2 linked regions of the Bacillus pumilus genome follow. The protein of the gene in region 1 interacts with the protein of each later gene in a pairwise test. Links are inferred from orthologs where the notes say so. Each region holds a gene or a part of one and is shown in the gene's direction. Other genes may lie near its edges.

What was found.
Region 2: the proteins of rbsB (region 1) and ileS interact in binary tests that used the Escherichia coli proteins (3 or more experiments, as listed by UniProt). The link is inferred for Bacillus pumilus from one-to-one orthologs.

What each region holds. Positions count from the first base shown.
Region 1 is NZ_CP046128.1:3,162,899-3,167,881, forward strand. Bases 1,166-3,933 are described here. They hold rbsB (ribose ABC transporter substrate-binding protein RbsB), read left to right. Parts: upstream 1,166-1,974; coding sequence 1,975-2,892; downstream 2,893-3,933. Other genes in these bases: rbsC (ribose ABC transporter permease RbsC), read left to right, coding at 1,166-1,961; GKC25_RS16145 (flavin reductase family protein), read right to left, coding at 2,930-3,547; alsR (acetoin biosynthesis transcriptional regulator AlsR), read right to left, coding at 3,602-3,933. In the rest of the region: GKC25_RS16130 (sugar ABC transporter ATP-binding protein), read left to right, coding at 1-1,006; more of rbsC, read left to right, coding at 1,008-1,165; more of alsR, read right to left, coding at 3,934-4,498; acetolactate synthase AlsS, read left to right, coding at 4,649-4,983. UniProt on the Escherichia coli protein: Part of the ABC transporter complex RbsABC involved in ribose import. Binds ribose. Also serves as the primary chemoreceptor for chemotaxis.
Region 2 is NZ_CP046128.1:1,439,585-1,444,381, forward strand. Bases 1,069-4,399 are described here. They hold ileS (isoleucine--tRNA ligase), read left to right. Parts: upstream 1,069-1,433; coding sequence 1,434-4,199; downstream 4,200-4,399. Other genes in these bases: GKC25_RS07135 (DivIVA domain-containing protein), read left to right, coding at 1,069-1,078; GKC25_RS07145 (TraR/DksA family transcriptional regulator), read left to right, coding at 4,360-4,399. Also shown: GKC25_RS07130 (RNA-binding protein), read left to right, coding at 1-557; more of GKC25_RS07135, read left to right, coding at 584-1,068; more of GKC25_RS07145, read left to right, coding at 4,400-4,734. UniProt on the Escherichia coli protein: Catalyzes the attachment of isoleucine to tRNA(Ile). As IleRS can inadvertently accommodate and process structurally similar amino acids such as valine, to avoid such errors it has two additional distinct tRNA(Ile)-dependent editing activities.

The sequences.
Region 1 (4,983 bases):
GGTGATCATCATGGATGAGCCAACAGCAGCTTTAACAGACCGTGAGATTGAAAAGCTCTTTCAGGTCATTGAATCTCTCAAAAAAGAAGGCGTATCCATTGTCTATATTTCTCACCGTATGGAGGAAATCTTTGCGATCTGTGACCGGATTACCATCATGCGCGATGGGAAAACAGTCGATACGAAAGCCATACCTGAAACGAATTTCCATGAGGTCGTCAAAAAAATGGTCGGCCGCGAATTAACAGATCGATACCCTGAGAGATCGCCTTCTCTAGGAGATATTGTCCTTGAGGTGAAGCAAGCGACAAGAAAAGGACAATTTCATGATATCAGTTTCTCAGTCAAAGCTGGAGAAATCGTCGGTGTTGCAGGCTTAATGGGCGCTGGCAGAACCGAAATGATGCGGTCGCTGTTTGGTCTTGATCCTCTTGATCAAGGTGAAATCTGGGTCCATGGGAAAAAGGCTGTCATTAAAAAACCAAGTGATGCCGTCAAGCTCGGCATCGGCTTTATCACAGAGGATCGCAAAGATGAAGGACTCATGCTTGATGCATCCATCCGAGAAAACATTGGTCTGCCAAACTTAGAAAGCTTCTCTCCAAAAGGACTGATTGATAAGAAAAACGAACAGGATTTTGTCGACCTGCTCATCAAAAGACTGACGATTAAAACGGCTTCCTCTGAAATCTCTGCTCGAAATCTCTCTGGTGGAAATCAGCAAAAAGTCGTCATCGCCAAATGGATCGGCATCCAGCCGAAGGTCTTAATTTTAGATGAACCGACAAGAGGTGTCGATGTCGGAGCGAAACGAGAAATCTACCAGTTAATGAATGAACTGACTGATCGAGGTGTTGCCATTTTAATGGTCTCCTCTGAGCTCCCAGAAATTCTAGGGATGAGCGATCGAGTGCTTGTCATTCATGAAGGAACCATCAGCGGAGAATTAAATAAAGCAGACGCAACACAAGAACGAATTATGACACTAGCTACAGGAGGGAAGTAACATGAAACCACTTACTTCAAATGGACGATTTGACAACATCATGCAAAAGCTTGGGCCATTCTTAGGACTCATCATCCTTGTCGCCATTGTTTCTATTTTAAACCCAGCCTTTTTAGAGCCATTAAACATCTTAAACTTACTGAGACAAATCTCCATTAATGCCCTCATTGCCTTTGGAATGACGTTTGTTATTTTAACCGGAGGAATTGATTTGTCTGTCGGTGCCATTTTAGCACTTTCTAGTGCGCTGACTGCCGGATTTATCGTGTCTGGTATGGACCCGATTTTAGCTATTATCGTTGGCAGTATCATCGGCGCTATTCTTGGGATGGTCAACGGTCTTTTAATCACAAAAGGAAAAATGGCTCCTTTTATCGCAACACTTGCCACGATGACGATTTTTAGAGGGTTAACACTTGTTTATACAGACGGAAACCCGATTACAGGACTCGGTTCTAACTATGCCTTTCAGTTATTCGGCCGCGGGTATTTCTTAGGCATTCCTGTTCCAGCAATCACGATGCTTCTCACCTTTATCGTACTTTGGGTGCTGCTTCATAAAACACCTTTCGGCAGAAGAACGTATGCCATCGGCGGAAATGAAAAAGCTGCGTTCATTTCAGGAATCAAAGTACCGCGCGTAAAAATTATGATCTATTCATTGGCAGGTTTCATGTCTGCTTTAGCGGGTGCCATTTTGACCTCTCGCCTAAACTCAGCTCAGCCAACAGCTGGCACATCCTATGAGCTTGATGCGATTGCTGCTGTTGTACTTGGCGGGACAAGCCTGTCTGGCGGAAGAGGGCGAATTGTCGGCACACTGATCGGGGTGCTCATCATCGGTGTCTTGAACAATGGTATGAACTTACTTGGTGTATCATCATTCTATCAATCTGTTGTGAAAGGGATTGTCATCTTGATTGCAGTCCTACTAGACAGAAAGAAATCTGCTTAAGGAGGCAGCTGCTATGAAAAAATATCTCATTCTCATTCTGACTCTCTCATTATTCATGCTTTCTGCCTGCTCGCTAGAACCGCCAGAGTGGGCCAAATCAACAAAAGATGGAAAGAAAAAAGACATCAAAATCGGGCTCTCGATCTCGACCTTAAATAATCCATTTTTCGTTTCTCTCAAAAACGGTGTGACGAAAGAAGCGAAAAAGCTCGGCATCGAAGTGGTCATTGCAGATGCACAAAATGATTCAGCTAAACAAACCAGTGACGTAGAAGATTTAATTCAGCAAGGGGTCGACGCATTACTCATCAACCCAGCAGATTCGTCTGCTATATCGACTGCTGTTGAATCAGCAAATGCTTCTGATATTCCTGTCATCACATTAGACCGCTCAGCTGAAAGCGGAAAAGTAGAAGCACTTGTTGCCTCAGATAACGTCAAAGGCGGCGAAATGGCAGCTAACTTTATCATCGACAAGGTCGGTAAAGGAGCAAAAGTCGCTGAATTAGAAGGTGTACCAGGCGCTTCGGCTACACGTGAGCGCGGAAAAGGATTCCATCAAATAGCGGATAAAGATCTAAAAGTGACAGCAAAACAAGCGGCTGACTTCGACCGGACAAAAGGACTGAATGTCATGGAAAACCTCCTTCAAGGAAACCCTGACATCAAAGCCATTTTTGCCCACAATGATGAAATGGCACTTGGCGCATTAGAGGCGATCCAAAGCTCTGGAAAAGACATTCTCGTCGTTGGCTTTGATGGAAACGAAGATGCACTCAACTCGATCAAAGCAGGAAAACTATCTGCCACAGTCGCCCAGCAGCCAGAGCTGATCGGAAAACTGGCAGTCGGCGCTGCAAACGACGTCCTAAAAGGGAAAAAAGTAGAAAAGAACATCGCAGCTCCACTGAAACTAGAACAGAAAAAATAAACACAAAACCCCCGATAGCTCTCGGGGGTTTTTCCTATTATTCTGGTCTTTTCAGCACAAATGACGTCCCTAAATAGGCATAATCATTTCCCGCTAAACGGGCGACTGGCTTTAGTTCATGAGTCGAAACATATCCTTTTTCTGCATCATACACATCCTCATCTAAATGCGCACACACAACCCGGCCAATGATATGATCGACCGTGATCTCCCCTTCATCATTTTGAAAGGTCAGATGTTTTTCCAGCTGACATTCAAAGCGAATGCGCGCTTCCTTGATTCCCGGCACTGAGACCACACTGCTCTTCACTTGATGAAGACCGGTGCGATTCAGCTCACTCTCTTCCTCTGGCAAAGTAGCAGCTGTTTCATTAATATCTTCAATCATCGCTTCATCACTCACATGGACAACAAATTCTTCCCTGTCGATGATATGTTTTGCTGTATCTTTCATCTCTCCTTGACGCCGTCCGATGGAAACTGCGATGAGCGGCGGATGTCCGCTGATGACATTAAAGAAACTAAATGGTGCGGCATTGACGACATCGTCTTTAGACAGACTTGTCATAAACGCAATCGGTCTTGGAACAATAGAGCCAGATAATAATTTATATGCTTCTTTTCGTGACAGCTGATCCATTTGCAACGTAATCAATTCAGACACGCCTCCTTTTAGTGTAAGACATCATATCATACCATACCCCTTTTTCTATGCCTCTGATTCCGGCTCGGTGCGATGCAGGATATGGTGGACAAGATGAAATAAAGCAGGATTATGATTCTCTCGTCTATAGGAAATCGTCCATTCCGCCAGAAGCTGTTCACCTTCAATGGACCGATACACAACATCTAGATTAAATAAACGCCGGGCTGATTTTGGAATGACCGCAATACCGATACCAGCTGTGACAAGGCCAATAACCATTTGATATTCCGCTGCTTCCTGCACAATATTCGGAGAAAATCCGTACTTTTCACATAGCAGGACAAAGTGTTGATAAAGGGACGGCCATGATTCCTTTGATAAAGAAATGATCGGTTCATGACGGATATCTTCGATCGTGACCGCCTCTTTTTTCGCCAGCGGATGATTTTTCGGAATCGCAAAAATACATTCACTTTGCTTCATCAAACGGCTGACAAGTTCTTCATGCGGAGATGTAGGATGTAAAAAACCGATATCAATCTCCCCATTTAAAAGCGCCCCTAGCTGCTGCGGAACAGAAAGCTGCTTCAGCTCAATACTGACAGAGGGATACAGCTCTCTGAATTCGCGTACAACTGGCGGCAGAATATCATACGTCGCTGTTCCAACAAACCCTATGATGATTTTCCCCAGCTCTCCTCTTGCTGTATGCCGGGCATGATCAACGGCTTTATCAAGCTGATGCAGCACACCACGCACCTCATGTAAAAAGACCTTTCCAGCAGCTGTTAACTCCACCACTCGCTTCGACCGGTGAAACAAAGGAAACCCCAATTCTTCTTCAAACTGCTTAATTTGCTGACTAAGTGGAGGCTGTGTCATATTCAACCGTGCGGCTGCTCTGCCAAAATGCAGCTCCTCCGCTACTGTGACAAAATACTGCAAATGTCTCAGTTCCATCCTTTCACTCCTCGCACACTTATTCGTGAAACATATTAAAACCACGTTAAACATATATTGGAAAATTTTCTTTTTGAAATGTATAGTAAATCATATCATGAAAATATATTTTCATAAAAAATTTTACTTGCCGAAAGGAGTGCGGGGTAAATGAATTCTCAAGCACAACCCCTAACAAGACGAGGAGCAGAATTGATTGTCGATACGCTGATTGCTCAAGGTGTGACCCATGTTTTTGCGATTCCAGGTGCAAAAATTGATGCCGTATTTGATGTATTAAAAGACAGAGGTCCAGAACTTGTCCTATGCAGACACGAACAAAATGCAGCCTTTATGGCAGCCGCTGTCGGCCGCTTAACCGGCAAACCAGGTGTTTGTCTCGTCACATCAGGTCCTGGCGCATCTAATTTAGCAACAGGTCTATTAACAGCCAATACAGAAGGTGACCCTGTTGTCGCAATCGCTGGAAACGTCATTCGTGCGGA
Region 2 (4,797 bases), 1.7 Mb from region 1 along the record:
TTTATCCTGAATATTTAGAACCGGCTACTCAGGATGTTGAGCTGTCTTATTTTCAGGTGAATTATGCGAAAAAGTTTATTTCCTTAGAACACCCGAAGCTTCTCGGCTCACTGATTGGGACAGGCTTGAAGCGTCAAAAATTCGGAGATCTGTTATTTTCAGAGGAAGATGTGCAGTTTATTTGTACAAGTGATGTCGCTGATTTTGTGCGGGCGCAGCTGACGCATGTCGGCAGAGCCTCCGTTTCATTAGAGGAAATCACGCAGGCAGATTTAAAACCGGTTATGAGCAAGACTGACATCAAAGAAGATACTATTTCTTCACTGCGGCTTGATGCGGTATGTGCTGCAATCAGCCGTCAGTCTCGGCAAAAGGCACAGCTTTTGGTCAAAAATGGGCTTGTCAAAGTTAATTGGAAAGTCACTGAGGACCCTTCCTTTACAATCGGCGAAGGCGATCAGCTCTCTGTACGGGGATTTGGCCGATTTAGCTTGAAAACGATTGATGGGAAGACCAAAAAAGATAAATTTAAAGTAACATTTGAGCTTCTGACATAACGAACTTGAATCTGGAGGTGGCGAGGTTGCCATTAACACCTAATGATATTCATAATAAAACGTTCACAAAAAGCTTTCGCGGCTATGATGAAGATGAAGTAAACGAGTTTTTAAGCCAAGTACGTAAAGATTACGAAATCGTGCTTCGCAAAAAGAACGAACTTGAAGAAAAAGTAAACGAACTTGACGAAAGACTTGGTCATTTTGCGACAATTGAAGAGACATTAAACAAATCAATTCTTGTGGCGCAGGAAGCAGCAGAAGACGTCAAACGTCATTCTGATAAAGAAGCGAAATTGATTATTCGTGAAGCAGAGAAAAATGCAGATCGTATTATCAACGAAGCGCTATCAAAATCAAGAAAGATTGCGATGGAAATCGAAGAGCTGAAGAAACAGTCGAAGGTCTTTAGAACTCGCTTCCAAATGCTCATCGAAGCTCAGCTTGATCTTCTAAAAAATGACGATTGGGATCATTTACTGGAATATGAAGTTGACGCTGTCTTTGACGAAAAAGAATAAGCGCGTCATCTTGACATGACGTGCACATGTTGCATATAATACCATCATAAATTAACAAGAGATAAACGTTTGAAAGGGACACTCGCAGTTGTCATATGCGTAATAAAGCGAATCAGGGATGGTGGAAGCCTGACATTACGAGACGCTGCAATGAGATCACCCCTTTAGTTCCTTTTCTGAAATGAATGAGTAAGAAAAGGCGTCTGATCACGTTACGATTTTAGAGTGGATAAGCGGCTGTTTCATAGCGCTGTCTAAAAGGGTGGTACCGCGAGACAAGCCTTCTCGTCCCTTATGGGATGAGAGGGCTTTTTTTATTGTTTTTTAATCAGAATTTGCATATGGAGGAATGGGTATGAACTACAAAGACACCTTATTAATGCCGAAAACAGAATTCCCAATGAGAGGGAACTTGCCGAACAAAGAGCCTGAAATCCAAGAGGAGTGGGCAGAAAAAGACATCTATCAAATGGTTTTAGAGCGGACAAAAGGACGCCCGACCTTTATTTTGCATGATGGACCTCCATATGCGAATGGTGACATTCATATGGGGCACGCACTCAATAAAATCCTAAAAGATTTTATTGTCCGTTTTAAATCAATGAATGGGTTCCACGCACCGTACGTACCGGGCTGGGATACACACGGCTTACCAATTGAAACGGCTCTTACTAAAAATAAAAAAGTCAAACGTAAAGAAATGTCGACAGCTGAATTCCGCAAACTATGTGAAGAGTATGCTTGGAAGCAAATCGAAGGTCAGCGCAATCAGTTTAAGCGATTAGGCGTAAGAGCAGACTGGGACAATCCATATGTAACCTTAAAGCCTGAGTACGAAGCGCAGCAAATTCTTGTCTTTGGTGAAATGGCGAAGAGAGGCTATATTTACAAAGGACTAAAGCCTGTTAACTGGTCTCCTTCAAGTGAGTCAGCACTTGCTGAAGCGGAAATTGAATATAAAGACAAACGTTCACCATCCATTTACGTTTCATTTAAAGTGAAAGATGGCAAAGGCGTACTTGAAAACGGCGAACAATTCATCATCTGGACAACAACCCCTTGGACACTTCCTGCAAACCTTGGGATTTGTGTTCATCCAAACCTAGAGTACAGCGTTCTTCAAGTGGGTGCTGAGCGATATGTTGTCGCATCTGAGCTAGTTGAACAAGTGGCAAAAACACTTGGCTTTGAAGAGTATGAAGTCGTGAAAACATTAAAAGGAAAAGAATTAGATACCATCGTTGCAGAGCATCCGATCTACGGCAGAGATTCTCTTGTCATGCTTGGCGACCACGTGACAACGGATGCAGGAACAGGCTGTGTTCACACAGCTCCAGGTCACGGGGAAGATGACTTTATTGTCAGTATGAAATACGGTCTTGATGTGCTATGTCCAGTAGACGAAAAAGGTGTGATGACAGAAGAAGCGCCTGGTTTTGAAGGATTATTCTACGAGGATGCCAATAAAGCGATCACAGAACAGCTTGAAGCAAAAGGCGCACTGAAAAAGCTCGACTTTATCACGCACTCTTACCCGCATGACTGGAGAACGAAAAAACCAACCATTTATCGTGCGACAGCTCAGTGGTTTGCATCGATTAAGGATTTCAGAGAAGCGCTATTAGACAATATTAAAGAAACGAAATGGGTTCCAGCATGGGGCGAAACACGCCTATTCAACATGGTGCGAGACAGAGGCGACTGGTGCATTTCAAGACAGCGTGTATGGGGCGTTCCAATTCCGGTCTTTTATGCGGAAAATGGCGAGCCGATCATCACAGATGAAACGATTCAGCATGTCTCTCAATTATTTAGAGAACATGGCTCTAATATTTGGTTTGAAAAAGAAGCGAAAGAACTATTGCCAGAAGGCTTTACACATCCAGGAAGCCCGAACGGTGAATTCACAAAAGAGCAGGACATCATGGATGTATGGTTTGATTCCGGTTCTTCTCACCAGGCCGTTTTAGAAGAAAGAGATGACCTTGTCCGTCCGGCAGACCTTTACCTTGAAGGCTCTGACCAATATCGCGGCTGGTTTAACTCTTCCTTATCAACAGCAGTTGCTGTCACTGGAAAAGCACCGTATAAAGGTGTTCTAAGCCACGGCTTTACGCTTGATAAAGAAGGACGCAAGATGAGTAAATCATTAGGCAATACGATTGACCCAACAAAGGTAGCGAAGCAGCTTGGGGCGGAGATTCTTAGACTTTGGGTATCTTCTGTCAACTATCAAGCCGATCACCCAGTGTCTGATGATATCTTGAAACAAGTAGCAGAGGTCTATCGTAAAATCCGTAACACGTTCCGATTCCTGCATGGAAACCTATTTGACTTTAACCCAGCAGTCAATGCGGTGCCGGTAGAAGAGCTTCGCGAAGTGGATCAATATATCTTGATCAAATTAAACAAATTGATTGATAAAGTGAAAAAGGCCTATGATGATTACGAATTTGCGGTCGTATATCATGCGATTCACAATTTCTGTACGATTGAGCTAAGCTCTTTCTATCTCGATTTTGCAAAGGATGTCGTGTACATTGAGCATGCAGATCATCCAGACCGCCGCAGCATGCAAACGGTCTTCTACGAAACATTAATGGCATTAGTGAAGCTGACTGCACCAATTCTTCCGCATACAGCAGATGAATTATGGAGCCACTTAAGCTTTGTTGAAGAGCCAAGTGTTCAGTTAACAGATATGCCAGAAGGTGTGACTGTTCCTCAAGCGGAAGCGACAGAAGTGAAGTTTGACCGCTTTATGGAAGTGCGTGACGATGTTCTAAAAGCGCTCGAAATTGCGCGTAATGAGAAAGTCATCGGACGTTCACTTGAAGCAAGTGTGACCCTTTATGCGACAGATGAAGTGAAAAATCTTCTTGAATCTATCAAAGAAGATGTGAAGCAGCTCTTTATCATCTCAGAATTAACGGTAGAAGATGAGCAAAATGCTGACGCTTCAGCGCCTGAATACACATCAGGACGGATTCTGGTTCAAAAAGCAGAAGGAGAACTGTGCGAACGTTCCCGCATTATTTCAAAAGATGTTGGTGCAAATCCGAAATACCCAACATTGTCACTGAAAAATGCTGAAATCGTGGAAAAATATTACCAGAATTAACAGTGTGATATGACCAACTAGCGCCCCGCCATATGCGGGGCGTTTTCTTTTTTGAGAAAATGACAGCGTTTAGAACGAAAGGAAAAATCTTATGGCTTTAAAGTGGACAGCCGGGGCAACAATATGATTATCACGACAGGGCAGGAGTTGAAATAGCGACATGAATGGCGATCTAGAGACGATTTACACGGAACTCCTTCAAATGAAAGAAGAGCTGCAATCTAAACTGTTTGAATACGCATCATTTCGTTCACCCGCTGAGCATGTCTCAATGAACGAGGTCCAAACGACCACGCTTCTTTATCACATCAAAGAAGAGCTGCAAGATGTGTCTCTCGCTATTGCAAAAATTGAGCAGGGAACCTATGGTATATGTGAGGCGACAGGTGATGCCATTCCGCTTGAACAAATGAGTATTCTTCCTACCGCCCGCACGGCTGACGACTTTCTATATCATAAGCAATACGAGAAAAAAGCATTCACTCCTTATCCTCATGAATCAGATGATTCTCATTTTGAAGCCTTCCACATGTAGGGAGGTTTTTGTCTGTCAACTAAAGTTTCTTTACTCCTTCCTGTTTTCTTGATAAAATGCTTA